4 regions of the Aneurinibacillus baijiui genome follow, and region 1 is predicted to be linked to each of the others. Evidence: riboswitches for the same ligand, from Rfam matches in the RefSeq annotation. Region 1 holds a riboswitch; each other region holds the start of a gene.

Region 1 (6,053 bases):
ATTCTTTGTTTTAATAATCGCAAGATCATGACGGGCAGTCTCCCCGATGAAGCTTACATATCTTGTTTTTGTTTCTTCTGTATGATCATATAAAAATGTCCAATCTCCATGCTGTGACATAATCTGACCCTCCTATGGAATGTGTTTATTATATGCGGTAAGTCTACCACGTTCTTTTTCTATGGCAATTATATGATAACCGCAAGTGTAGGGCAATGTCCGAACACTTTCAGTCATGGTATACTGAGGCAATAGGGGATCTCTTGCAAGGAGTGAATGAAATGGAAATGGAGAATATTATGCAGGGTGTAACCATTTTTACTCTGCTCATTTTAACATTTGTTATCACCATTGTTGCATCAAAAAGAAAAAAGAAAAAGAACGATAAATAGGAGTGGACGAATAGGATGTATCAAGTAAATGTAGAAAAAATTGAAGAACATTTAACCTATCTTGAACAGGTGCTGTTTTATATTGCTCCCGTGATACAGGATAGCGAGGAAGCTGCCGATGCTCTGACAGTGCTTGCGCTTGAACGAGCGCTGCACATTGCGCTTGAGACGGTAGCGGATGTAGGCAATTATCTGATTGATGGCTTTATTATGCGGGACCCGGGCAGCTACGAAGACATCGTTGATATTCTAGAGGACGAGACCGTCGTTGAGCCGGAGATGGCGGAATCGCTGCGTTATGTAGTAAACGCCCGCAAGATGTTGATTACTACCTATACGGATGTGGATCGGCACACAGTGAGGACCATGCTGTGTACCCATTTCTCTCATTTGCAACAGTTTCCGGTGCGTGTACGCGATTACTTGAAAAAAGAACTGCTATAATTCCGATAACATCGTCACGATAGTTTTTATATTATATTGTATAGAAATTTACTTATTTCATAAAATCAAGTACAATATAGGAGAGGAAGGTGAAGGAAGATGAACAAAGACAAATCCTCTTCTACGCGCAACCAAATTTTGCATATGCTGAAGATGAAAGGTTCAATGACGGTAGGCGATATGGCGCAAGAACTAGGCATTACCGAAATGGCTGTGCGCCGTCACCTTAATACATTAGAGCGGGATAATTTGATTGAGTCACGTCTTTTGCGTCAAGCAATGGGACGCCCAACCAATGTATATTCGCTGTCCGAGGAAGCCGACAATATGTTTCCTAAGAATTATCAGGATCTCACGTTAGAATTCCTTAATGATATTGAAGAGTTACAGGGTGCACATATGGTGGAGGCACTTTTTCGGCTTCGCCAGCAGCGCCAGGAGAGTCTATATCGTGACATTGTGCCTTCTGATAGTGACTTTGAGAAGAAGCTTGAAGCGCTTGTGAAGATGCAGAATGAAAAAGGATACATGGTTGAGCTGAAAAAGGACGAACAAACCGGTAAATATATTTTCGTCGAATCGAATTGTCCGATCTCAACAGTCGCCAAGGAATATGTATATGCATGTAATTGTGAGAAAACACTGTTTGAAAACGTGCTGAATGCGAAGGTGGAGCAGGAAGAATGCATGGCCACCGGAGGCGATAATTGCGTATATATTATTCATAAGAAAGATGGAGAAGACACGAAGCAAGCGTGAAAAGAACCGCACCGAATTAGATTCGGTGCGGTTCTTTTTTGTGTAGGCTACTTTTGTATAACTGAAGCGGAGATAAGTGAAATTAGATCGTCAATTTGCTGAAACTGCCCGCGCTTGAGAACTAGCTCTTGGCCGATGGTAAGCGCGAGCGCCTCCCCCTTCGCGCGAAGAATCGGATCGCTGATGCTCTCTAGATCAGAAACATGGGCAAGACCGATTATGCGCCGCATCATTTTGCAGCCGGCATAGCCTGCCGTATCCTGCAGTATGCTATGAAGGTATGCATCCAGGTAGCCGGGAACCTTCGCATACGGCTCATGCGCCTGCTCCGTCCATAAGGTACGGAACTCAGCTTCGAAGACCCGCCATACATCAGCGGTAGTCTCTAGCAAGTAGTTCTGATATGCATCTCTTTCCTGAGGGTCTAACGTATGCCCTTCGTGTGCGGCATAGTTTAGCAGAAGATTGGCAAGAACAGCGCCGATATCAAATCCCATTGGACCGTAGTAAGCGAATTCCGGGTCGATCACTTTGGTATCGTCTTCCGTTACCATGATGCTTCCCGTATGGAGATCTCCATGCAGAAGCGCCTGTCCCCGTGTCATGAAGCCGTCTTTGAGCTTGGCTACCTCAAGCCGCAGATCATCATTTGCCCAGATGCGCTGCACGGCGTTAGAGATAAGCGGATTGTAGGAGTTGGACGGATCATCTTGGAACGGATAGGTAAATACGAAGCTCTCTGTAATGTTGCAGAGCTCCGGATTGATGAAGGAAGCTGCTTTTCTTTTTTTCTCTACCGGCGGCATGGCCAAATCGGATGTTAGAAACAACGTTCGGGCCAGAAATGTACCAATATGTTTTGCGAAATTAGGATAGCGCTTTCTTTCAACAAGTGCTTTGCGCATAATTTGGTAGGCGGACAGGTCCTCCATGACGATTAATGCAAGCTCTGTGTCATAGTGGTAGACAATAGGAACGGACCCAGGACACAGTTCATTTTCAAGAATAAGTGCTTCACTCTCAATGCGGGCGCGATCAAGTGTAAGCGGCCAGGAATCACCGATTACGCGTACATACGGCAGCGCTTGTTTGAAGATGATGCTTTTGCCGGATGGACCTTCGTCTTTAATGTGGAAGACAAAATTTAAATTTCCATCTCCGATCTCATGACTGGTCAGTTTGGCATCCTGTGGAAAAAGACCGGGGATGCTGCGAGCATATTCAACGGCCTCTTGCTCACTAAGTGTACGGTATGACATGACGATCACTCTCCTTATTCTCACACGTTTCAAAACAAAAACCCTTCTTCGCATTCGAAAGAAGGGCGCGCATACAATCGGAACCTTATCTTTCAGAATGCAGATTCTGCAGGAGGTAGCACCTTACCGTATCGTGCGGCAGGTTGCCGGGTATCATTGGGCCAGTCCCTCAACCATCTCTTGATAAGTATATATAAGTTTCTGACTTGATTCTTTAAAATGTAGAATGCTTTATTTGATTTGTCAAGCAAATTAAAATACTCTTCTGCTTACTGGGCGCACCTGCATTGGCCTTCACTGTTGTATGATATGATCAAGAAAGTGTAGAGGAGAGGAATAAGAAGGAGGCATACGATGACACAGCGTACATATAAGGGGTATTTACTTGATCTTGATGGTACGATTTATAGGGGTGGTGAGGTGATTCCGGAGGCTGTCACATTTATTGAAGCGTTAAAGGAAAGAGAAATTCCATATCTGTATGTCACGAACAATTCATCGCTGACACCGGAAGCGCTCGCGAACAAGTTGAGTGGAATGGGACTTGATGCCAAGCCAGAGGATTTCTTCACGTCGAGTATGGCAGTGGCTGAAACTATAGAGAAGTTGGTGAGTAAGGAAAAGACCCAGGCCCCTGTCACTGTACTTGCGATTGGCGAGACAGGGCTTAGGACGGCACTAGCTGAAGCAGGATATTCTATTGTAGAGAAAGCGCCCGCTTCCTATGTAGTTGTCGGCATTGACCGGCAATTTAGTTATGAGAAAATGAAGCAGGCAACGCTTTCGATTTATGGGGGAGCCCGTTTTCTTTCGACGAACTGCGACCGCGCGATTCCGACAGAGGAAGGACTTGTGCCTGGCAATGGATCGCTTACAGCCGCCATCTCCTATGCAACAAGAACAGAGCCTTTATATGTCGGGAAGCCGGAGGAGGCCATTATTACTCTGGCGTTGGAGCGGCTTGGTCTTCAATCCGATGAGGTGCTGCTGATTGGGGATAATCTGGAGACAGACATTGCAGCCGGTGGAAACAGCGGGGTGGATACGCTTCTTGTATACAGTGGATTCAGCAAGCAAGCTGACATTGCAGGAGCAGTGGTAAAGCCGACATATACGGCGCAGAGTTTAGACGATTGGACAATATAAAGGAGAAAGGCTGCCGTATATATGCGGCAGCTTTCTTCAATTGGACGTAATTATTTTGTGCCGAAGCGGCTATGTGCCAACCGGCTGGAAGCGGCGGCTGCAATAGCGCCTACAATATCATCAAGAAACGTATGGACATTTCCAGCCTCTTCCTCCTGTGTATTATGCTCTTTTTTGCTGTTTAACTCTTTTAGAATGCCTGGTTTTACTTTATCCACGTAGCCGTAGTTTGTAAATCCGATGCTGCCGTAGACATTGACGATCGACAGAGCCAGTATTTCATCAATGCCGTACAGTCCTTCGTCTTGTTCCAGCATTTCTTGCAGCGGCTCCATTAATTGCTTTTTCTCAGCCAGAATATCAAGTTGGATGCCTGTAAGGATGGCGTTTTGAATTTCACGTTTTTCCAGCACCTTTTTAATGTTGTGTTCACAGGTATCATAGGAGAGATCAGGAAAGTATGGTTTCTGTAAATACATCACCAGCTCGACCATATGGTCCATGGTGACTCCGCGTTCTTTTAACAAACGATAAGCGGTTTCCCGCACTTTTTCATCTCGAACGGCATGTTCCATGTTGCTCATTGGCTTCGCTTCCTTTGTATGGGGATTTACGGAAATATGTGTGTTGCTTACTGTTCCCGCATTTGTTTGTATTTATTAAGGACGTCTTTTCCTCCGGTAACCTCAAGGACTGTACCGGTGATGAAGTCGGATGCCTCGCTGCAGAAGAAGGTAATCGCGCGTGCGATGTCTTCTCCGGTTCCCGGACGTCCGATGGGTGTATCTGCATCTTGAATAGAGCGAACATCTGCGATGTGTTTCTCTTTATCTTCTCCTACAATATCGCCGGGACACACCATATTCGCTGTAATACCATACTCCGCTTCTTCTAATGCAATCGTACGTGTTAGCGATACTAATCCGGTTTTGGCCGCGGCAAACGCGGAGCGGTACATCCAACCGGGGGCGGTTTGAGCTTTTTCGAAACCGATCGTAATGATGCGCCCCCATCTATTGTGACGCATATATGGAATGGCGGCTCTGCTTAGATAAAAGGCGCTTGATAGGTTCCCGGTTACCATGTTGTTCCATTCATCATCTGTATACTCCGCAAGTTTTTTTCGCGGCTTTATGTACGGTCCGGCGTTTAAGACGAGAATATCGACACGTCCGAAAGCTTGGGCGAGCGCTTCGACGATATTCTGTGCCTCCGTAGGACGGCTTACATCGCCTTGAACCAGCAGCACGTCAATCCCGTATTGCTCAATAAGCTCTCTGCGCAGCTTGTCGGCTTCCTGTGTGCTTGTCCGATAGTTGAGTGCAAGGTGGATGCCCTGTGCTGCAAGTTCATGAGCAATGCGGACACCCAGGCCTTTGGCGCTTCCGGTAATTAATGCTGTACGAGTACGCTTCAAAAAACCACCCCTTCCTGCATGGAATGTTTGATTAGTCTTTATTTAATTGTATATTAAGGGTAACAATGAAAGAAAGTATTGAAAGTCGGAAAGTGTGGTGCAGGGCATTGTTCTATTATTTTTATGATAAAAGCGGACAGTTTATTTCTTTAACATTCGATGATAAGCATTTCCTGCCGGGTGCACAGCATGTGCTGATCTGGGCCTATACGGAGCGGGGGGGAGATGGAATTGTGCTGACCCGTCATAAGAAGCGGGGATGGGAGATTCCGGGCGGAAAAGTGGAGCCTGGAGAGACGCCGGAAGCAGCAGCACACCGGGAGTTATTCGAAGAAACAGGAACAGAGATCGATAAGCTGGAGTGGGTTGCCCAGTATGTGATTGATGCTGGATCTGAAAAAGAAAAAATAGTAAAGAACATCTATACAGGGGTGGTGCAGCGGTGGCAGGAGCTTCCTGTAGGATTTGAGACGCTTGAGCGCGCTTCCTTTTCATTATCGCTTATGCCGTTTCAAAAGGGGATGAGTCCATTCATTCAGGATAACATCTTTCCGTTGTGTCGAAGCTATCTCTCCCATACATATATTCGTGGATGATGAGACAGATGAGACGTAAAAAAAGCGCTCCTACATCTGG
Region 2 (6,053 bases), on a different contig from region 1:
ATGAATTGACTCTTACCCCTCTGCAGATGGAAGTGCTAATAGAATCAGTACGTGGATTTGTTGACAACAAGAAGCTTTTGCATGTACCTACGGCAACAGGAGAAGTCGTAGGTCTTCCGCTTACGGAAGAGGCGCTGACATGGCTGATTGAAGCATGCGGCCAGACAGAGGAGAAGCAGCATGTGATCATCCGGCTCGCGGAGGCGGCCGATGATAAGACGGAAGTGACGGTTCAGCGCGTATGTGCTGAACAGGTATATACATATGAAGTACAGCTTTCGCAGTTTGACGAACAATAGTAGGACCGGCAGAGTAAGACAAAATTTTGAAGGCAAAGAAGGTATAGGAGTATGTGGCTTTTTGCAGCCTTGATTACTGCGGTGTGTTTTGGCGTCAACAATACGATTATAAAGTGGAGCACCTCTCGCGGTTTTTCCAAGGTTAACATTCAATTTTTCTTTTATTTCATTGCATTTTTAATCATTTTAAGTGCGGGTTTACTTTCGCACACGCTGCACCCGAATCTTACCTCCATTCTGCTTGGAAGTCTGATCGGGGTCTTGAACGCGAACGGCAATATTCAGATGGCAAGAGCGTTTGAAAAAGGGCCAGCTAGCCTCACGTCACCTTTGATTGCAGCCAATGCAATCTTCCCGGTACTTGCAGCGGGCGTCATTTTTCATGAACAAATTCCTTTTCTTCACTGGATTGGTATTCTATGCATGATGGGATCGGCAATGGTCATTCAATATACGCCCGGTTCCAAAAGCAATACAAATTACTTGCCATGGCTTGGACGTGTTGCCTTCGCATTCTTTTCTTTTGGCATACTTGGAATACTAATGAAGCAGTCCTCGCAGCTACATATTAGTTCGATGGATATGCTTTTAGCCATGTATGGAGGGGGCAGCTTGTATTTGGCGATAGGATTAGGCCGGGAGCCAATTCGCCTAAAAGAAGCGAAGATCGGAAGTCTGGTAGGCGTATTGAGCGTAGTCGGCTTCAGCTGCTACTTTTATGCGCTGCAGACCGGTATTGCAAGCATCGTCTTTCCGGTAGTGAGCCTGAATTGCTTGGTCGTTATCCTGATGGGATACTACCTGTTTAAAGAAAAACTAAGACCCTATCAGGTATATGGAATATGTACGGCCCTGCTTGGGCTCGTCCTGACTAAGATATAGCATGGTAGAAGACCATCCTTTATTCATAGGGATGGTTTTTTTTGTTATAAGTTTTTGGTAATAAACCTAAATACCTGTGCTACAATTTGATAGGGTAGAAAGTTTCAGACAGAAAAGTTCAGGAAAGTAGGGTTTGCTACGTGAAAAAATTACATATTAGCTCCGTAAAACCAGGAGATAAGATAGCGAAAACGATCCTCTCAGAGACGGGTCATGTCCTGCTCGGTACAGGCCTTGAGCTTAGTCAGCGATACATTGAGCGCTTAAAAGACATGGGAATTGATACCGTATATATTGAAGATAAGCATACGGACGATATCATACCAGAGGACGTGATTGACGATACAACACGGCGCAAAGCGGTCGAAACCGTCTACAAGACAATGACAGGACTAATGGATCAACCGAAAGTAAAGGGAAGAACCTCTATACCGGATATGGGAAAGACATTCCGCGATGTATTCGGTAATATTCTAGGCGATTTGAGCGGACGAAAAGAAGTGCTGGTGAATCTGGTAAATCTACATTCACTTGATGGATATTTGTTTCATCACTCTGTAAATGTAGCGGTGCTTGCAGGAATTATCGGGCTTGCTAAGGGATATAATCGTGATCAATTGGTTGATTTGGGAGTAGGGGCTCTGCTGTTTGATATTGGAATGACGATGCTTCCCAAAGAATTATGGAACAAAAAGACCGCGCTGAATCCAGAAGAGAAGATGCGGGTGGAGAAGCATACGGAAGAAGGGTTCAACCTGTTGCGCTATCAGTATGACATCTCATTATTATCCGCACATTGTGCGCTTCAGCATCATGAGCGATATGATGGATCAGGATATCCGCGAAAATTGCAGAATAATCAAATTCATGAATATGCGCAGATAGTTGGCATGGCAGATGTGTATGATGCACTCACATCACACCGTTCGTATCGCCAGCATTATACGCCGAATGAAGCGACAGAATACTTATTTGCCGCTGGGAATTCGTTATTTAATCTTGAATTGGTGCGGTTGTTCGTCAAGCACATTGCCGTGTATCCGGTTTCATCTACTGTAGTCTTGAATACGGGACAGGTGGGTGTTGTCTCTTCTGTTGATCCAAAAGCTGTTCACAGGCCGATCGTACGCATTGTTGAAGAGAAAGATGGTACACCTGTATCTTCTCCGTATGAAGTAAATTTACAGCAGCGGACAAATATTGTAATTGTACGAACAATATAATTATCTATTGACTCTTTTCATTCATTGATCAATAATAAGAAAAATGAAAACTTATATCGTTTCTTATCAAGAGTAGGCTGAGGGACTGGCCCGATGAAGCCCGGCAACCGGTATGTACGTGTACACGGTGCCAATTCCAGCAGGATTTTTTCCTGGGAGATAAGGAGTGCGCTGATTTTTATTGAACTCAGAGACCTTCCTTCTTTCAGGGGGTCTTTTTTTATTATATATAGAAAATTGGAGTCGGAAGGGATGATAAGAATGAATGAAACAGCACTGAAGAAACTGCCAATAGAGACACAGTTAAAGCAGAAAATTCTGGTAATTGATGGAGCGATGGGTACAATGCTGCAGCAGGCGAACCTTGGCCCGGAAGATTTCGGCGGAGAGCATTATGAAGGCTGTAATGAGATACTTAATCTTACACGCCCGGATCTTATCCGCAGCATTCATGACACGTACCTGGAAGCAGGTGCAGATATTATCGAAACGAATACCTTCGGCGCTACCTCGATCGTACTTGCGGAATATGATGTGCAGGACCGTTCAAGAGAGATTAATCTAGCCGCTGCCAAGTTAGCGCGTGAAGCGGTCGATGCGTATTCAACACTTGACTGGCCTCGCTATGCGGCTGGCTCAATCGGCCCGACGACCAAGACATTATCGGTGACAGGCGGCGTAACGTTTGAAGAATTAATCGAGACGTACTATGAACAGGCACTTGCGCTGATTGAGGGCGGTGTCGATGTTCTTCTCTTAGAGACGGCACAGGATACGCTTAATGTGAAGGCTGGTGGGATTGGAATTCAGCATGCATTCGAAGCGGCCGGACGCAAGGTACCGGTGATGATCTCCGGTACGATTGAGCCGATGGGTACGACGCTTGCTGGTCAGAATATCGAAGCATTCTATATTTCATTAGAGCATCTTCAACCGGTTTCAGTCGGATTAAACTGTGCGACAGGACCCGAGTTCATGCGCGATCATATTCGTACACTGTCCGGCATGGCGAGCTGTGCAGTTAGCTGTTATCCGAATGCCGGTCTGCCGGATGAAGACGGACACTATCATGAATCGCCGCAGGCACTGGCGGCCAAACTGGCCGGATTCGCCGAACAAGGCTGGATTAATGTGGCGGGCGGCTGCTGCGGTACAACGCCGGACCATATCCGCGCCATTGCCGAAGCGCTTCAAGCGTATAAACCGCGTGTTGCACAGGGTCTGCACACTCATGCCGTATCCGGCATCGAACCGGTCTATCTTGAGGAGGATAACCGCCCATTGATGGTCGGAGAGCGTACGAACGTTATCGGCTCAAAGAAATTCCGTGATTTGATTAAGGAAGGCAAGTATGAAGAGGCCTCAGAGGTTGCGCGTGCTCAGGTAAAGAAGGGCGCCCATGTGATTGATATTTGTCTTGCAGACCCGGATCGGGATGAAGTGGAGGATATGGAATCCTTTCTGAAGTTTGTTGTACGCAAAGTAAAAGTACCGCTGATGATTGACTCTACCGATCCGAATGTCATCGCGTTAGCATTGAAGTATTCACAAGGTAAAGCGATCATTAATTCCATTAATCTAGAGGACGGAGAAGAACGCTTCGCTGAGGTAGCACCGCTTTTGCGGAAGTTCGGCGGGGCCGTAGTTGTTGGCACGATTGATGAGAAGGGGATGGCGGTAACGAAAGAGAGAAAGCTTGAGGTGGCGGCACGTTCTTATGATCTGCTGGTAGGGAAGTACGGTCTTTCTCCACGTGACCTGATTTTTGATCCGCTGGTATTTCCCGTAGGAACAGGGGATGAGGCGTATATTGGTTCAGCCAAAGAGACGGTAGAGGGCATTCGCCTGATCAAAGAAAAGCTGCCGGAGTGCCAGACCATTCTAGGTGTGAGTAACGTATCGTTCGGATTGCCCCCGGCAGGACGGGAGGTGCTGAATGCTGTGTACTTATATCACTGCACCAAAGCCGGCCTCGATTATGCGATTGTAAATACGGAGAAGCTGCAGCGCTTCGCTTCGATTTCAGATGAAGAGCGAAGGCTTTCCGAAACGCTGTTGTTTGAGACAACGGATGAGGCGTTGGCGACATTTACCGCCTTTTACCGGGAGAAAAAAATAGAGAAAAACGAAGAAGTATCGAACCTCACACTAGAAGAAAGGCTTGCCCGTTATGTTGTTGAAGGAACGAAGGAAGGGTTACTTCCAGATCTTGAAGAGGCACTTGGTATATATGCGCCGCTTGACATTATCAATGGGCCGCTGATGAATGGTATGGATGAGGTAGGACGCTTGTTCAATGATAATCAATTGATCGTTGCCGAAGTATTGCAGAGCGCTGAAGTCATGAAAGCATCCGTTGCCTACCTAGAACCGCATATGGAGAAGACAGAATCATCGGCTAAAGGAGTGGTGATGCTTGCCACCGTAAAAGGTGATGTGCATGACATCGGGAAAAACCTGGTCGAAATTATTCTGGGCAACAACGGCTATAAGATCATTAATCTCGGCATCAAAGTTCCGCCAGAGCAGTTGATTGAGGCCTGTCGCAAGGAAATGCCGGACATTATTGGTCTATCCGGCTTACTCGTTAAATCGGCGCAGCAGATGATCACAACGGCGCAGGATTTGAAAGTAGCCGGTATTGAAGTTCCGATTCTTGTTGGCGGTGCTGCATTGACCCGTAAGTTTACCGAGAATCGAATTGCGCCCGAATATGAAGGGCTCGTGCTGTATTCCAAAGATGCGATGAACGGTCTTGAGATGGCTAACAAGCTGGTTAATCCGGAAAAACGGGCGGAAATAGAAGAAGAGTTGAAGAAAGCAAAAGAAGTGAAGCAGGTTGCTGTTGCCGTTGAAGTAGTCAAAGCTACTGAAGAGACAGGTGTTCTTCCGCGCTCATCGGTTAGCACAGATGTTCCGGTCTTTTTGCCGCCGGATCTAGAGCGGCACGTGCTGCGTGATTATCCGCTGGCTCATCTGCAGCCATATGTAAACCTGCGTATGCTTCTCGGCAAGCACCTTGGTATACGCGGCAATGTCGATGCATTGCTTGCACAGCAAGATAAGAAGACGACAGAGCTAAAAGAAGTTGTGGATGAGCTGCTGGCAGAGGCGAAGGACACGGGTCTGTTGACTGCACATGGCATATACCGCTTCTTCCCGGCTCAGTCCAGAGGAAATGATATTTATATCTATGATCCAAAAGATCACAGCAAGATTCGTCAGACATTTTCGTTTCCGCGACAGAAAGAAGCGCCGTATCTTTGTCTGGCCGACTTTGTCAAACCGGTGGAGAGCGGTGTAATGGATTATGTTGCCTTTCTTGTCGTTACCGCAGGTCATGGGGTACGTGAGAAGGCGGAGGAGTGGAAGGAAGCAGGAGACTATCTTCGTTCCCATGTACTGCAAGCGCTGGCGCTGGAGTTGGCCGAAGCGTTTGCGGAGCGTGTCCACCATATCTTGCGTGATACATGGGGATTCCCGGACCCGGCAGAGATGACGATGCTTGAACGTTTTGGGGCTCGTTATCAAGGGATACGGGTATCATTTGGCTACCCCGCCTGCCCGAATCTTGAAGATCAGGAATTGTTGTTTGATCTGTTGAAGCCGGATGACATCGGCGTGCAGCTGACCGAGGGCTGCATGATGG
Region 3 (6,053 bases), on a different contig from region 1:
AGCTTACCTCACAGGGAATCGTCGCGCGAATGAGCGGTGATGAATTTATTCTGCTGCTGCCTCATATTGAAAAAGAAGCGGATATTGCTTGTATTGCTGATCGCTTGCTTCATGTATTTAAAGAGCCGTTTAATATGAGCGGCTACGAGTTTCATATTACAGCAAGCATGGGGGTGGCCGTATATCCGCAGGATGGAACGGATGTAGAAACACTGCTGATACATGCCGATACGGCGATGTACTGTGCGAAAGAGAACGGAAAAAACAAGTATGTTTTTTTTGCCGAGAGTATGTACAAAAAACCGCACGAGCGCATCCTATTAGAGACGTCGATGCATCGAGCGTTAAAAAATAAAGAGTTTATCCTGCATTATCAACCGCAAATAGATGTGCGAACAGGAAGCATACGCGGGCTTGAAGCGCTGATCAGATGGCATCATCCTGAATTCGGCTTGGTTCCCCCTCATACGTTTATCCCGATAGCGGAAGAGACGGGATTGATTGTGCCGATAGGTGAATGGGTGCTCCGCGAGGCATGTATGCAGAATAAACGCTGGCAGCGTTCGGGAATGCCGAAATTCCGGGTGGCTGTCAATCTATCCATGCAGCAATTCCTTACATCGAACTTAGTTGATACAGTGCGGTGTATTCTAGAGGAGACAGAGCTGGATGCCTCCTGTCTGGAATTAGAGATTACCGAGACGATGACCATGGATGTCGACTATGCTATCCCGACACTGAAGCAGCTGCATGAACTAGGTGTACAGATCAGTATTGATGATTTTGGAACAGGGTATAGCTCGCTCAATTATTTAAAAAAGTTCGCCATCCATCGGCTGAAAATAGACCAGTCGTTTGTGCGCGATATTATGACGGACCCAAATGATGCAAGTATTGTGGAAACGATTATTTCCATGGCGCATAATCTCGGGCTTGAAGTAATCGCTGAAGGTGTAGAAGATGTAGAGCAGCTTCATTTTCTGCAGCGCCAACATTGCGATGAAGTACAGGGCTATTATTTTAGTAAGCCGATGCCTGCGGCTGATTTTGAAAAGCAGCGCAAACAATTGCAGCAGGCAGCCAAAAGGAGCGTTGGTCTTTGAAGTGGACGCAACCTTTTGTTTTGTTTCCACGTAAGTAAAATGAGAAGCCAATGAATACCATCTATATAATACGGAGGGATCGAATATGATTGTAACAACGACCAGTACGCTGCAAGGAAAAGAAATTGAAGAGTACCTTGATATTGTATCAGGCGAAGCGATTATGGGGGCAAACGTCGTCCGGGACTTTCTAGCAGGTATTACAGACATCGTGGGCGGCAGAAGCGGCGCTTATGAGAATAAGCTGGCTGAAGGAAGAGAGATTGCGATGCAGGAAATGAAAGAAAAAGCACGTCGCCTCGGAGCGAATGCGATCATCGGCGTCGACCTTGATTTTGAAACGCTGCGTGAGGGCATGATGCTGTGTGTTGCCACAGGTACAGCTGTTCGCATTCGATGATGCGGGCTGCATAGGAATAAGGTTCTTTCTTCTTTTCCTTCCTGTGCTATAATCAGAAGATGTGAATGCCCCCACATGCTGCCAAAGGTGCATTGTGCGCCGGGCGTGTTCTGTTCTGGCGTGAGGGGAATACATTCATAATGCACAAGCTATTTTTTCATTGGGGAGGAGTGACGGAAGTGAGGAAGCTGTTTTTAGCCCTGCTTCTTTTTCTTCTAACGACAGCGACCGCATATGCGGACGCAGCGCCAGGAGATACCATCGTAACATACGGTAAAGATTTGACATCGACACAGAAACAACAAATTCAAAGTCGTTTTGGAGCGCCGAGCAATGCCCAGGAGCTTACTGTAACGAATCAAGAGGAACATAAATATCTTGACGGTCTGTTGAGCAAAAGTGTAATTGGGAGCCGAGCCCTTTCATCGGCAATGATTCAGCTTGCAGAGCCGGGCCAAGGCATTCATGTAGAAACAAACAATATAACTTGGGTCAGCAAGGCCATGTATGAGAATGCACTGGCGACTGCTGGTGTAAAGGATGCGAATGTAAAGATTGATGCGCCATTCCGTGTATCCGGCACGGCGGCGTTGACCGGTATCATGAAAGCGTATGAGACGGTTACAGGCACCAAGATTGATGAGAATCAGAAAAAAGTCGCTAATGAAGAAATGGTCACCACCGCAAAAATCGGGGAGCAAATCGGTGATAAGGAGAAGGCGGCTGAACTTTTGACCCGTCTGAAAGCCGAGCTTGCCAAGCAAACCGGCAATATGACGGATGATCAATTGCGTGAGATGATCCGCAACGTAGCCAATCAGATGGGCCTTCAGCTCTCTGATGCTGAAATTGAATCACTGGTAAGCATTCTGCGCAAAATTCAAGACCTTAATATCGACTGGAACAAAGCATTGGATCAGATTTCTAGCTATAAAGGGCAGGTACAGGATTTTCTGAATAGTAACCCGGAAGCCAAGTCACTGGTACAGGAAATTCTCACGTTCCTAAAGAATCTCATAGACCAGATCCTTGCCTGGTTCAGATGATAAGGTTGAGTTTAAGTTTGACATTTCTAAGAAAACAAGGTAGGATAATTTACAATTCAAACAAATGAATAACAGTAAGACACTCTTATCTAGAGAAGCGGAGGGATATGGCCCGATGAAGCTTCAGCAACCGCAGGCGCTGCCTGAAAGGTGCTAATTCCATCAAAGCATAGTTGATGCTTTGGCAGATGAGAGGAGGACCTGGTACATTATGCATCCAACCCTCTTCTCCGGAAGAGGGTTTTTTTATATGGCATTATACATAAGCGAAAACAAAAAACAGAGGAGGAAACATAGATGAAGACATGGAAGATTGCTCTACTTGGGCTGGGAACAGTGGGGTCCGGCATTGTGACGATTCTGCGTACACATGCACAACGGATTGAGAGGCAGACAGGCGCACGCTTTGAAGTGGTAGGTGTATTGGTGCGTGATCGTAAGAAGCCGCGGCAAGTAGAAGTGCCCCACCATCTACTTACGACAGACATTGAAGAAATCTGGGAGAGGGGGGCTGACATTGTGGTGGATGCGATGGGTGGGCTTGACCCAGCTCTTGGCTATATGGAAGAAGCGATCAGCCGTAAGTGCCATATCGTATCCGCGAATAAGGAATTGATCGCGGCATATGGTGCGCACCTGCATGATAGGGCAGAAGCGCAGCAAGTCTCCCTTCTGTATGAGGCAAGCGTAGGCGGCGGCATCCCGATTCTCAATGTGCTCAGCCAACTGCTGAATGCAAACCGTATTACACGTATATACGGTATTTTAAATGGAACGACCAATTACATTCTAACCAAGATGGAAGAAGAACAGCAACCATATGATGATGTGCTGGCGCAGGCGCAGGCGCTTGGATTTGCAGAAGCCGATCCGACGGCTGATGTGGAGGGACATGATGCGTTCAATAAAATCCAAATCATCGCACGTCTGTGCTTTGGTGTCGATGCACAGGCCATTGGCAGCGAGCGGATTGGTATTACGTCCATTACAGGAGAAGAGATTGAATTATACGGAAAGCTTGGCTATCGGATCAAGCTGCTTGCAGCAGCAGAAGAGAGAGGTTCCGGCTATGACCTGCGTGTTGCTCCGACACTCGTACCATACGGACATCAACTAGCTGGCGTGAAGAATGAGTACAATGCGGTATATGTGAGCGGCGATGTGGTAGGCGATTTATTATTTACAGGCAAAGGGGCAGGTATGCTTCCGACAGGAAGTGCGATGGTTGAGGATATTTTGAATGCCGTGCGCAAAACGACATTTGTGCCGGATCGGGACGTGCGTACGGTAAAAGAAGAAGCGCAGGATGTACGGCACGTTGCATCGGTGGTGGCATTGTACGAAGTACCGCAGCAGGCTGAGGATTCAGCAAAGCAACGGATTCTTTCATTCTTATCTGCGGAAGCCGGCTTTCTGCATGCAGTGGACACACTTCAAACAAAAGAAGGCACATATATCGCGGCGATACTTAGTGGAGCCGATAGACAAGTGCTGCAGGCGTTTGCCGATCATGTAGGGGCTTCGCTTCGTCTTCGTGCGATTCTCGATGACAGCCTTGCTGTCGCTATCGAAGAAGCGGGTGTGACCCTTTCTCGATAATCATGTGCTGTGAATATGTGCTTTGTTTGTGTGGAAAGGATAAATACGGCGAAAATGTGCGCGAGACAAAGTAAAATGTAATTTTTCATAATATAACGTATGTCAGCAAGAATCAATCGCCATATAGAGCGTTTATCTCTCTATAACTATAAAAAACTCTCTATTTCTATAGCACAGGCGATTGGAGAATGGTTATGGATTTTCGGTATAATAAATAGCAGCAGGAAAAAATGTATAGGAGAGATTTGTATGGCTCAACGAGTAGCCACCGAATACAAGAAACTTGTCCTTGAGTTAAGCACATTACAGCTGCAGTCTTTTATCGAAATGTTTCAAACCGGAGAGTTTAAATCAGAAGTTCGAGTGTATGAGAACGGCGAGAAAGAAATCGTGTTATTTGATAGGGAGCGCCTGATTCCCCTGTCCTTTAAACTGGTTGGTGCCACCTATACCTTTGAGGGCGGCTATACCATCCGGGATGCGAAATTAGCCAACCATATGCGACAAGCTGTACGCCGCTTCAAAGGAAGCGCAGTTGTCCACCGTGTCTATCCGTCATATACGATGATCTATCATTACAACGAAGGAAAAGTAATGAAAATCATTGAGCAAAAAGGCGATAGTCAATCGCTTGTATTTGAATACCGGGATACGGTAGGAGACCTTCAGCGTCTCTTTGAAGCGAGAGGAGTGGAGGACCAGATTGCATGGCTTCGGGTACAGATTGATCAACTGCTTGATTTCCGCAATGGCCGTCTTGCTGCTCATCTGTCCACAGAAGACGTCGATCGTCAGTTAGAGAAGCTCTCTCATCAGTTATTTGTAGCAGAAGCGTAGAATACTATACAAGCATTCTCCAAGAAATAGCAAAAATGCATTGCATAAATTGTAGAAACATGATATATTCTCCTTGTTGTGAACAAAATAGGAACCAGGATTCACTCAAGGAAGTTTCTCCTCGAAATAAAGTGAATGACGTAGGTCCTAGCGAGAGTTTTGAACATGAAATTGCTAGGAGGGGGGACCGGAAGATGGAATATTCTACTTTCGGAAGACATGTTGCGATTGATACTTGGGGTGTTGATTTTGAGAAATTGAACAGTGCGGAATATCTGCAGCATCACCTCGTCGAAGCTGCGGAAGCCTGTGGAGCAACGGTTTTATCCGTGCAAGCGAAGCAATTTGAACCACAGGGCGCAACGGTACTGGTTCTGTTATCGGAAAGCCATATTTCCATTCATACGTACCCAGAACGAGGATTTGCCGCATTGGATTGCTATACGTGCGGCGATACGGTAGATCCTGAGCTTGCCATCGAATACATGGTAAATGTTCTGAAGCCGAAAAAGAGCTATGCTCGCAAGCTCATTCGCGGCGTAGGTGAGATGGAAGTTGTAGAAGCGGACGTACTCAAACAGAAGCAAGATGCATACAAAAATTAGGTAAACAAGAGTCCATCCTGGATCGCACCGGGATGGACTTTTCATATATTTGACAGAATTCTCTCTTGCTCTTGGTAAAATTGGCCTTTATTATGGGTAAAGGTAAGGGAATATATAGCGGAGGTTTAATGCATGAATCAACTACTTGATATGGAGAGCAAGCGCAAGACGCCGGAGGATGTACTGGGCTATATAAACAGCGGAGACGATCTGATTGTCCCACTCGCCAATGGAGAGCCGATTGTGCTTCTTGATACAATTGAGAAGCACGCGGAACGTTTTAGCGGTGTACGTATTCATCAGATGCATGCGTTGAAAGAGCGTGACTACATTTATGGCAAATGTGGAGATCATTTGCGCCATGTGGCCTATTTTTTGAGTGGTGCTTCACGCAAAGCGTTTCTTGCCGGAGAATGTGAGCTTGTTCCCAATCATTTTCATGAAGTACCGCGCTTGCTTAAAG
Region 4 (6,053 bases), on a different contig from region 1:
GAGCTTGATCTTGCTATTCATCTCCTGAAAATAATCAAGTGACAAATCCACCCCAATAACTCCTACAAATGTATCGTTGATAGTCAGCGGAACGATTAACGAAGTCATCAATACATTCTTGCCGTTGATTTCATACATATACGGGTCCATAATCGTTTCTTTCCCCGTTTTCTTCGGCAGCATATAAAAATCATGTGTTCCTTCCTTCATATTTTCCGTATTCTCAACACCCGCACGCTCTATCCCATTCCCATTACGCGCCCAGAAGGATACAAAGCGTCCCGTTTTGTCATAGGCTTGAGAATATGCAGTCTGCACTGTTTTATCGCCAAACACATTGGGTTCGGTAACAATCCAGGTCCCAAGAAATGTCCCATGCTTCTCTGTCATATTCTTCAATATCACATCATATGTGGCAGGAGAGTAATTACCTGTCTTAACCATAGATTCGAATGTAGCGGCAAGACTGTGAGCCGCATTCAGAGGTGTCTGTAACTCATTCGAGATGCTGTTGGCTTGCTCTTTGGCAAAAGATGCGGTAATCTTCTTTGCTTCCTCTTCCGCTTTATTCTTTGATAGAACGGAAACCGTCCCAATGATTGATGCAAACATTAAAATAACGATGCCAAGAATAGCAAGAAAAACACGCGTATGGATCTTCATGATCGCCTCTCCTTATATAAGTATATTTACATAGTCTATATTTACTAAAAATCATACAAAAAGAAAGAAGAAGAAGCAAGATACACAAGAAAAAAGTCCTGATTATTATTAATCAGGACTTAGCAAGCATAAACTAGTTGATTTTCTTTTCTATTAGAAGACCGGAACAACGGCTCCTTTGTATTTCTCTTCAATAAATTTCTTCACATCATCGGATTTTAATACCTCGATCAGCTTTTTAATATCTTCTCGGCCTTCATCGCCCGTACGTACACTGATGATATTAGCATGCTGCTTTGCTGCATCGGACTCCTTTTTCTCCATAGCAATGGCAGTATCCGGCGCAAGTCCGCCTTCCATTGCATAGTTACCGTTGATTACAGCGTAATCTACTTCATTCACTGCACGAGCAAGCATTGCAGCCTGCATTTCTTTTACCTGGATGTTTTTTGGATTTTCGACAATGTCTTGTTTTGTAATGCTATTAAGCTCTTTATTCGGCGTCAGTTTAATCCAGCCCTGTGTTTCAAGCAATTTCAGCGCACGTGCACTGTTTGTCACATCGTCCGGAATCGCAATCACTGCGCCCTGCTTTGGCTCTACTCCTTTTTCTTTACCAGGGTAGAGACCCATCGGCTCGAAGTGGATACCATCAAGCGCTGCAATATGTGTACCGTGCTTTTTATTGAACTGCTCCATATACGGAACCGTTTGGAAATAGTTCGCATCTAGCTGCTTATCTTCAAGCGCTGTATTTGGCAGGACATAATCATCAAACACTTTTACTTCCATCTCAATGCCCTGTTCTTTCAGCTTTTCCTTTACATGGTCTAAGATTTCCGCATGCGGCACAGCGCTTGCACCTACTTTAATTTTCTTCGGTTCCTGTGCTGTCCCTCCATTTGCTGCTTTTTCTTCTTTTTGCCCGCATGCAGCCAAAAGTCCAATGCTCAATACAACAAGCAGTGCCACCAACCATTTCTTCATTATGAATCCCCTCTTTCATCTTTTTGTCTTTGGTATGTACCCATCGCGAAATTCCAACAAAAAATGGCCTCTTAAGATAAGAGGCCATCGGATACACAATAGGGTCCGTTCGACCTCTTATCTTTCAGAACTACAGTTCTGCTGGAATTGGCACCATTACACAGCAATATGCCGGTACGGTTGCCGAGGCTTCATCGGGCCAGTCCCTCCGCCTCTCTTGATAAGAGTCATTGTTTATTCAATTGCTTGCTTTTTATCTTAATATTATTAAACTCATTCGTCAACTATGTTTTAGAAACTTTTTTCTCTTCTTATTTTTCCGACCATAGCAGCATGTAATTTATAGGTCCACCTACTACAAAACACGAACATTTTTCCGTTGTTTTATTCGATGCGCATTTAACCATTGAATAATGTTCGTGTTTTACTTACAATCTTGTTAGTGCTACATGAACTTTGAGGAGGACGCACATGGTTAACTATGCCGATCTTGTTGAATTGGGCAAGCTGATCCGCCACCTAGAGCAAGGCATAACAGAAGCTTCACTCAATATTCTCACATATGAGCATCGCGAAGAAATCGCCCGCAATCTTATCACAGGTCTACTTGGGCAAGCAGATAAACATGCGATGAAGATTGAAGCCAGCTCAGGAGAGTATACGAATGAAATCGCTGTCTTACAGGTGGGTAAGAATAAATATAGACTTGAAAAAGATCATCAAGATGTATTTATTAGCAAAATAAATCACTACAACTGCCGAATTGTACCAGGTACACACGGTATTCTCGTCTATCACATAGATTACCCTGGCGTGATCCGCGACGTGTCGCGCATCCTCGCCACACATCATATTAATATCTCTAGCATGAAAGTATCACGTGAGCAAAAAGGGAAAAACGCGCTGCTCGTCTCCTTAACCGATGAACATATCGATGCGGAGGTAATGGATACGATTACGCGCCTGCCCCAGATTACAAACGTGGTGGCGCTGCGTCCTTTAGAACATGATGATTATTCTGCTTAGAAAACAGGAGGCTATACGATGAAGTATCGCTCTGTATTTGATATTATCGGACCGGTTATGATCGGTCCTTCCAGCTCTCATACAGCCGGCGCAGCCCGGATTGGCCTGATCGCAAGAAATCTGTTCGGGAATCAGCCGACGAAGGCGGAGATTACCTTTTACGGTTCATTCGCCAAAACATACAAAGGCCATGGAACGGAAATTGCGATTGTAGGCGGCATCCTCGGATTCGATACATTCGATCAGCGTATCACCGATTCGCTGGCTATTGCAAAGGATCTGAATGTGGAGATTACGATCCGTACGTCCGATGATATACCGAATCATCCTAATACGGCCCGCCTTGTTCTTTATGACAAAACCCGTGCTCTTGAAGTGTGCGGGATTTCCATCGGCGGTGGCAAGGTAGAACTGACCGAAGTTGACGGCTTTTCCGTACGTTTGACCGGGGATATGCCTACCCTTCTCGTCTGGCATGAAGACCGCTACGGCTTGGTCGCCTCCGTATCAGAGGTGCTCGCAGCACATAAACTAAACATCGGGTACATGGAAATGGCACGCAAATCCAAAGGAGCCGAAGCGCTTATGGTTATTGAAACCGATCAATCTGGAGCAGATGAAATCAAGCAGGACATCTGTGCGCTTCCTCATATTAATCGCGTGTCTAGCATTCCCGCCCTGTAACAACATGGAGAAGGAAGTGATGTAGGATGTCTTTTCGTACCATTGCAGAACTGGTGGAGCGCTGCACCACTGAGAATAAATCCATTGCCGAGGTTATGATCGAGACAGAATGCGACATGTCCGGCAAAAGCCGCACAGATGTACTAGCAATGATGACACGTAATCTAGATGTTATGGAAGAAGCCGTACAACGCGGCATTAAGGAAGCGGATCGCTCACATACGGGACTAACCGGTGGCGATGCGGTATTATTGCAGACTTATCTGCAGGAGAAAAAACCGCTGTCAGGCACACTTTTGCTTGATGCTGTCAGCAAGTCGGTGGCGACGAATGAAGTCAATGCCAAGATGGGTACAATCTGCGCCACACCGACGGCTGGTGCCTGCGGCATTGTCCCGGGTACACTATTCGCTGTAGCCCCGAAGCTTAATGCAAGCCGCGAGCAAATGGTCAACTATTTGTTTACGGCAGGCGCTATCGGCTTTGTCATTGCCAATAACGCATTCATCTCCGGAGCAGCAGGTGGATGCCAGGCTGAAGTCGGATCTGCAACCGGCATGGCCGCTGCCGCCATCGTAGAAATGGCAGGAGGCTCACCGGAGCAATCGGCACAAGCTGTGGCGATCGCGCTTAAAAACATGCTGGGTCTGGTCTGTGATCCGGTAGCAGGTCTAGTGGAGGTTCCCTGCGTGAAGCGAAATGCCATGGGAGCTTCTAACGCTATGGTCGCGGCTGATATGGCGCTTGCAGGAATCAAAAGTGCGATTCCAACAGATGAGGTCATTGAAGCGATGTACCGCATCGGCTGCGCAATGCCGAATACGTTAAAAGAAACAGCGCTCGGCGGGCTTGCCGCTACACCGACCGGACGCGAGCTGGAACGAAAAATCTTTGGAGAGAACACCAAGTAAGACAATATTCTTGAAACCTTGCCAGCATATAACCGTATAAGGAAAACGACACCACTTACAACCTCGGAAAGGAGTCTACAATGACGGAGCTTATTCTTGCCTTTGTAGAAATCCTAAAAGGACTTTCGTATTTTGGATTGATGCTGGCATTAACATTCGAATTCGTTCCGGCCGAACTCGTACTGCCCTTGGCCGGATACTGGGTTTATCAGGGAGAGATGAATTATTGGCTTGCCGTGCTGGCAGGAACTATCGGCGGCACCCTTGGCCCACTTACGCTGTACGCTGTCGGACGTTATGGCGGGCGCCCCTTCATCCTGCGGTATGGGAAATATCTTTTCATCCGCGAGCAGCAGGTGGAAAAGGCCGATCGCTTTTTTCATAAGTACGGGCCGGGCGTTGCTTTCTTTGCCCGCTTTCTTCCCGGTGTCCGCACGTTGATTTCAATTCCGTGTGGCATGGCCAAAATGAATGTATGGCAATTCTCTGTGTATACCTTTGCCGCTACGCTGCCCATTACGGCCGTCTATGTATACGCAGGCTATGCTTTCGGCCCCCACTATAAACAAGCGGCAGCCGCTGTGCAGGAATATTCGCCCTTTATCATCGGCGGGGTCCTGCTGCTGCTTATCGGCTATGTCTTAGTCATAAACAGACGTGCTGCGTACAACCTTGAGAGATAACACAGCTCTTCTCAACCCTCAGAAGCCAGCCCCGACTCTTTTTCATCAAGAGCCGTGGGCTGGCTTTTGATTATATCCACAGCGCACGTATACATCCCTTTCAATTTCCATGTACAACCTGTATGTTTTTTTTGTTAAGGTTACTCTATATCATTACATAACCTGCTTGATCGTATTTATTTTATTGCCGAAAGGAGTCTTCGTCTTGAAATCGAAGCATATGACCACACATGCGGTTCATGCAAGCGCACGTCTTCCGGTGTCGAACGATTCTGAATCGATGCCCATTTATCAGACTTCTGTTTTTACATTTCGTGATCTCACCCACTTAGAGAGCTATTTTGAGGGGCAGAATGATAGTTATCTATACTCGCGAAATGGCAATCCGAATACAGCCGCCTTCGAACAAGCAGCTGCTGTGCTCGAAGGTGCAGAAGCCGGTGTTGCCACATCTTCCGGCATGGCTGCCATCCTTTGCGCTATCTTAACTTTCGTCAAGGCCGGAGATCATATCCTCTGCTCAGATGAGATCTATGGTGCAACCGCCTCGCTTCTCGAAACGGAACTAACCCGCCTTGGGACTAGCATAACTTTTGCTTCGTTTCATTCTGCGGCATCCATTGAACAGGCAATGACGAGTGCGACCCGTCTACTTCTGACAGAAGTCATCACCAATCCCCTCATCAGTGTCATCGATATACCCATGGTCGCAGACATCGCACACCGACATGGCGCGAAGCTGGTTGTAGACAATACATTTACTTCTCCTTATGTCGTACAACCGCTACCAATGGGAGCGGATCTTGTCGTCCACAGCGCCACCAAATATTTAAACGGGCATAATGACGTAACTGCCGGTGTTGTCGTAGGCCCAAGCGATATCATTGAGGTTACACGGCAGCGCATGGTACTCACCGGATGCAGTCTGGGACCGTTTGAAGCGTGGTTGGCTCAGCGAGGAATGAAAACTTTTGCCCTTCGTATGCGGCAGCATTTAGCCAACGCGGAAAAGGTAGCCGCCTATCTGGATTCTCATCCAGCCATTCAAACCGTCTACCACCCTTCTCTTCTCACGCACGAAACGGCGGCGGTCGCCCGT

The links. Region 1 has a riboswitch for S-adenosylmethionine ahead of mtnK (S-methyl-5-thioribose kinase). Riboswitches for the same ligand answer to the same signal wherever they lie in the genome.
Region 2: another riboswitch for S-adenosylmethionine. It lies ahead of metH (methionine synthase); the one in region 1 lies ahead of mtnK (S-methyl-5-thioribose kinase).
Region 3: another riboswitch for S-adenosylmethionine. It lies ahead of AB3351_RS21680 (homoserine dehydrogenase); the one in region 1 lies ahead of mtnK (S-methyl-5-thioribose kinase).
Region 4: another riboswitch for S-adenosylmethionine. It lies ahead of AB3351_RS03930 (MetQ/NlpA family ABC transporter substrate-binding protein); the one in region 1 lies ahead of mtnK (S-methyl-5-thioribose kinase).

Annotation. Positions count from the first base shown of each region.
Region 1 covers NZ_JBFTXJ020000008.1:93,691-99,743, reverse strand. Annotated here, with positions in the region: gene AB3351_RS15550 (DUF3055 domain-containing protein) at 1-120, opposite strand, end outside; gene AB3351_RS15545 (DUF86 domain-containing protein) at 408-836, shown strand; gene AB3351_RS15540 (helix-turn-helix transcriptional regulator) at 936-1,595, shown strand; gene mtnK (S-methyl-5-thioribose kinase) at 1,643-2,854, opposite strand; SAM riboswitch class I at 2,937-3,044, opposite strand; gene AB3351_RS15530 (TIGR01457 family HAD-type hydrolase) at 3,209-4,000, shown strand; gene AB3351_RS15525 (phosphatidylglycerophosphatase A family protein) at 4,051-4,575, opposite strand; gene AB3351_RS15520 (SDR family oxidoreductase) at 4,632-5,417, opposite strand; gene AB3351_RS15515 (NUDIX domain-containing protein) at 5,483-6,013, shown strand; gene AB3351_RS15510 (MFS transporter) at 6,044-6,053, opposite strand, start outside.
Region 2 covers NZ_JBFTXJ020000015.1:34,468-40,520, reverse strand. Annotated here, with positions in the region: gene AB3351_RS20280 (hypothetical protein) at 1-299, shown strand, start outside; gene AB3351_RS20275 (EamA family transporter) at 351-1,181, shown strand; gene AB3351_RS20270 (HD-GYP domain-containing protein) at 1,322-2,404, shown strand; SAM riboswitch class I at 2,465-2,570, shown strand; gene metH (methionine synthase) at 2,666-6,053, shown strand, end outside.
Region 3 covers NZ_JBFTXJ020000018.1:47,877-53,929, reverse strand. Annotated here, with positions in the region: gene AB3351_RS21695 (putative bifunctional diguanylate cyclase/phosphodiesterase) at 1-1,103, shown strand, start outside; gene AB3351_RS21690 (YbjQ family protein) at 1,189-1,503, shown strand; gene AB3351_RS21685 (DUF1002 domain-containing protein) at 1,644-2,549, shown strand; SAM riboswitch class I at 2,632-2,744, shown strand; gene AB3351_RS21680 (homoserine dehydrogenase) at 2,847-4,148, shown strand; gene AB3351_RS21675 (non-ribosomal peptide synthetase module) at 4,398-4,985, shown strand; gene speD (adenosylmethionine decarboxylase) at 5,180-5,590, shown strand; gene AB3351_RS21665 (acetyl-CoA hydrolase/transferase family protein) at 5,723-6,053, shown strand, end outside.
Region 4 covers NZ_JBFTXJ020000002.1:140,678-146,730, reverse strand. Annotated here, with positions in the region: gene AB3351_RS03935 (methyl-accepting chemotaxis protein) at 1-663, opposite strand, end outside; gene AB3351_RS03930 (MetQ/NlpA family ABC transporter substrate-binding protein) at 817-1,650, opposite strand; SAM riboswitch class I at 1,765-1,877, opposite strand; gene AB3351_RS03925 (ACT domain-containing protein) at 2,122-2,676, shown strand; gene sdaAB (L-serine ammonia-lyase, iron-sulfur-dependent subunit beta) at 2,695-3,360, shown strand; gene sdaAA (L-serine ammonia-lyase, iron-sulfur-dependent, subunit alpha) at 3,387-4,271, shown strand; gene AB3351_RS03910 (DedA family protein) at 4,352-4,954, shown strand; gene AB3351_RS03905 (trans-sulfuration enzyme family protein) at 5,160-6,053, shown strand, end outside.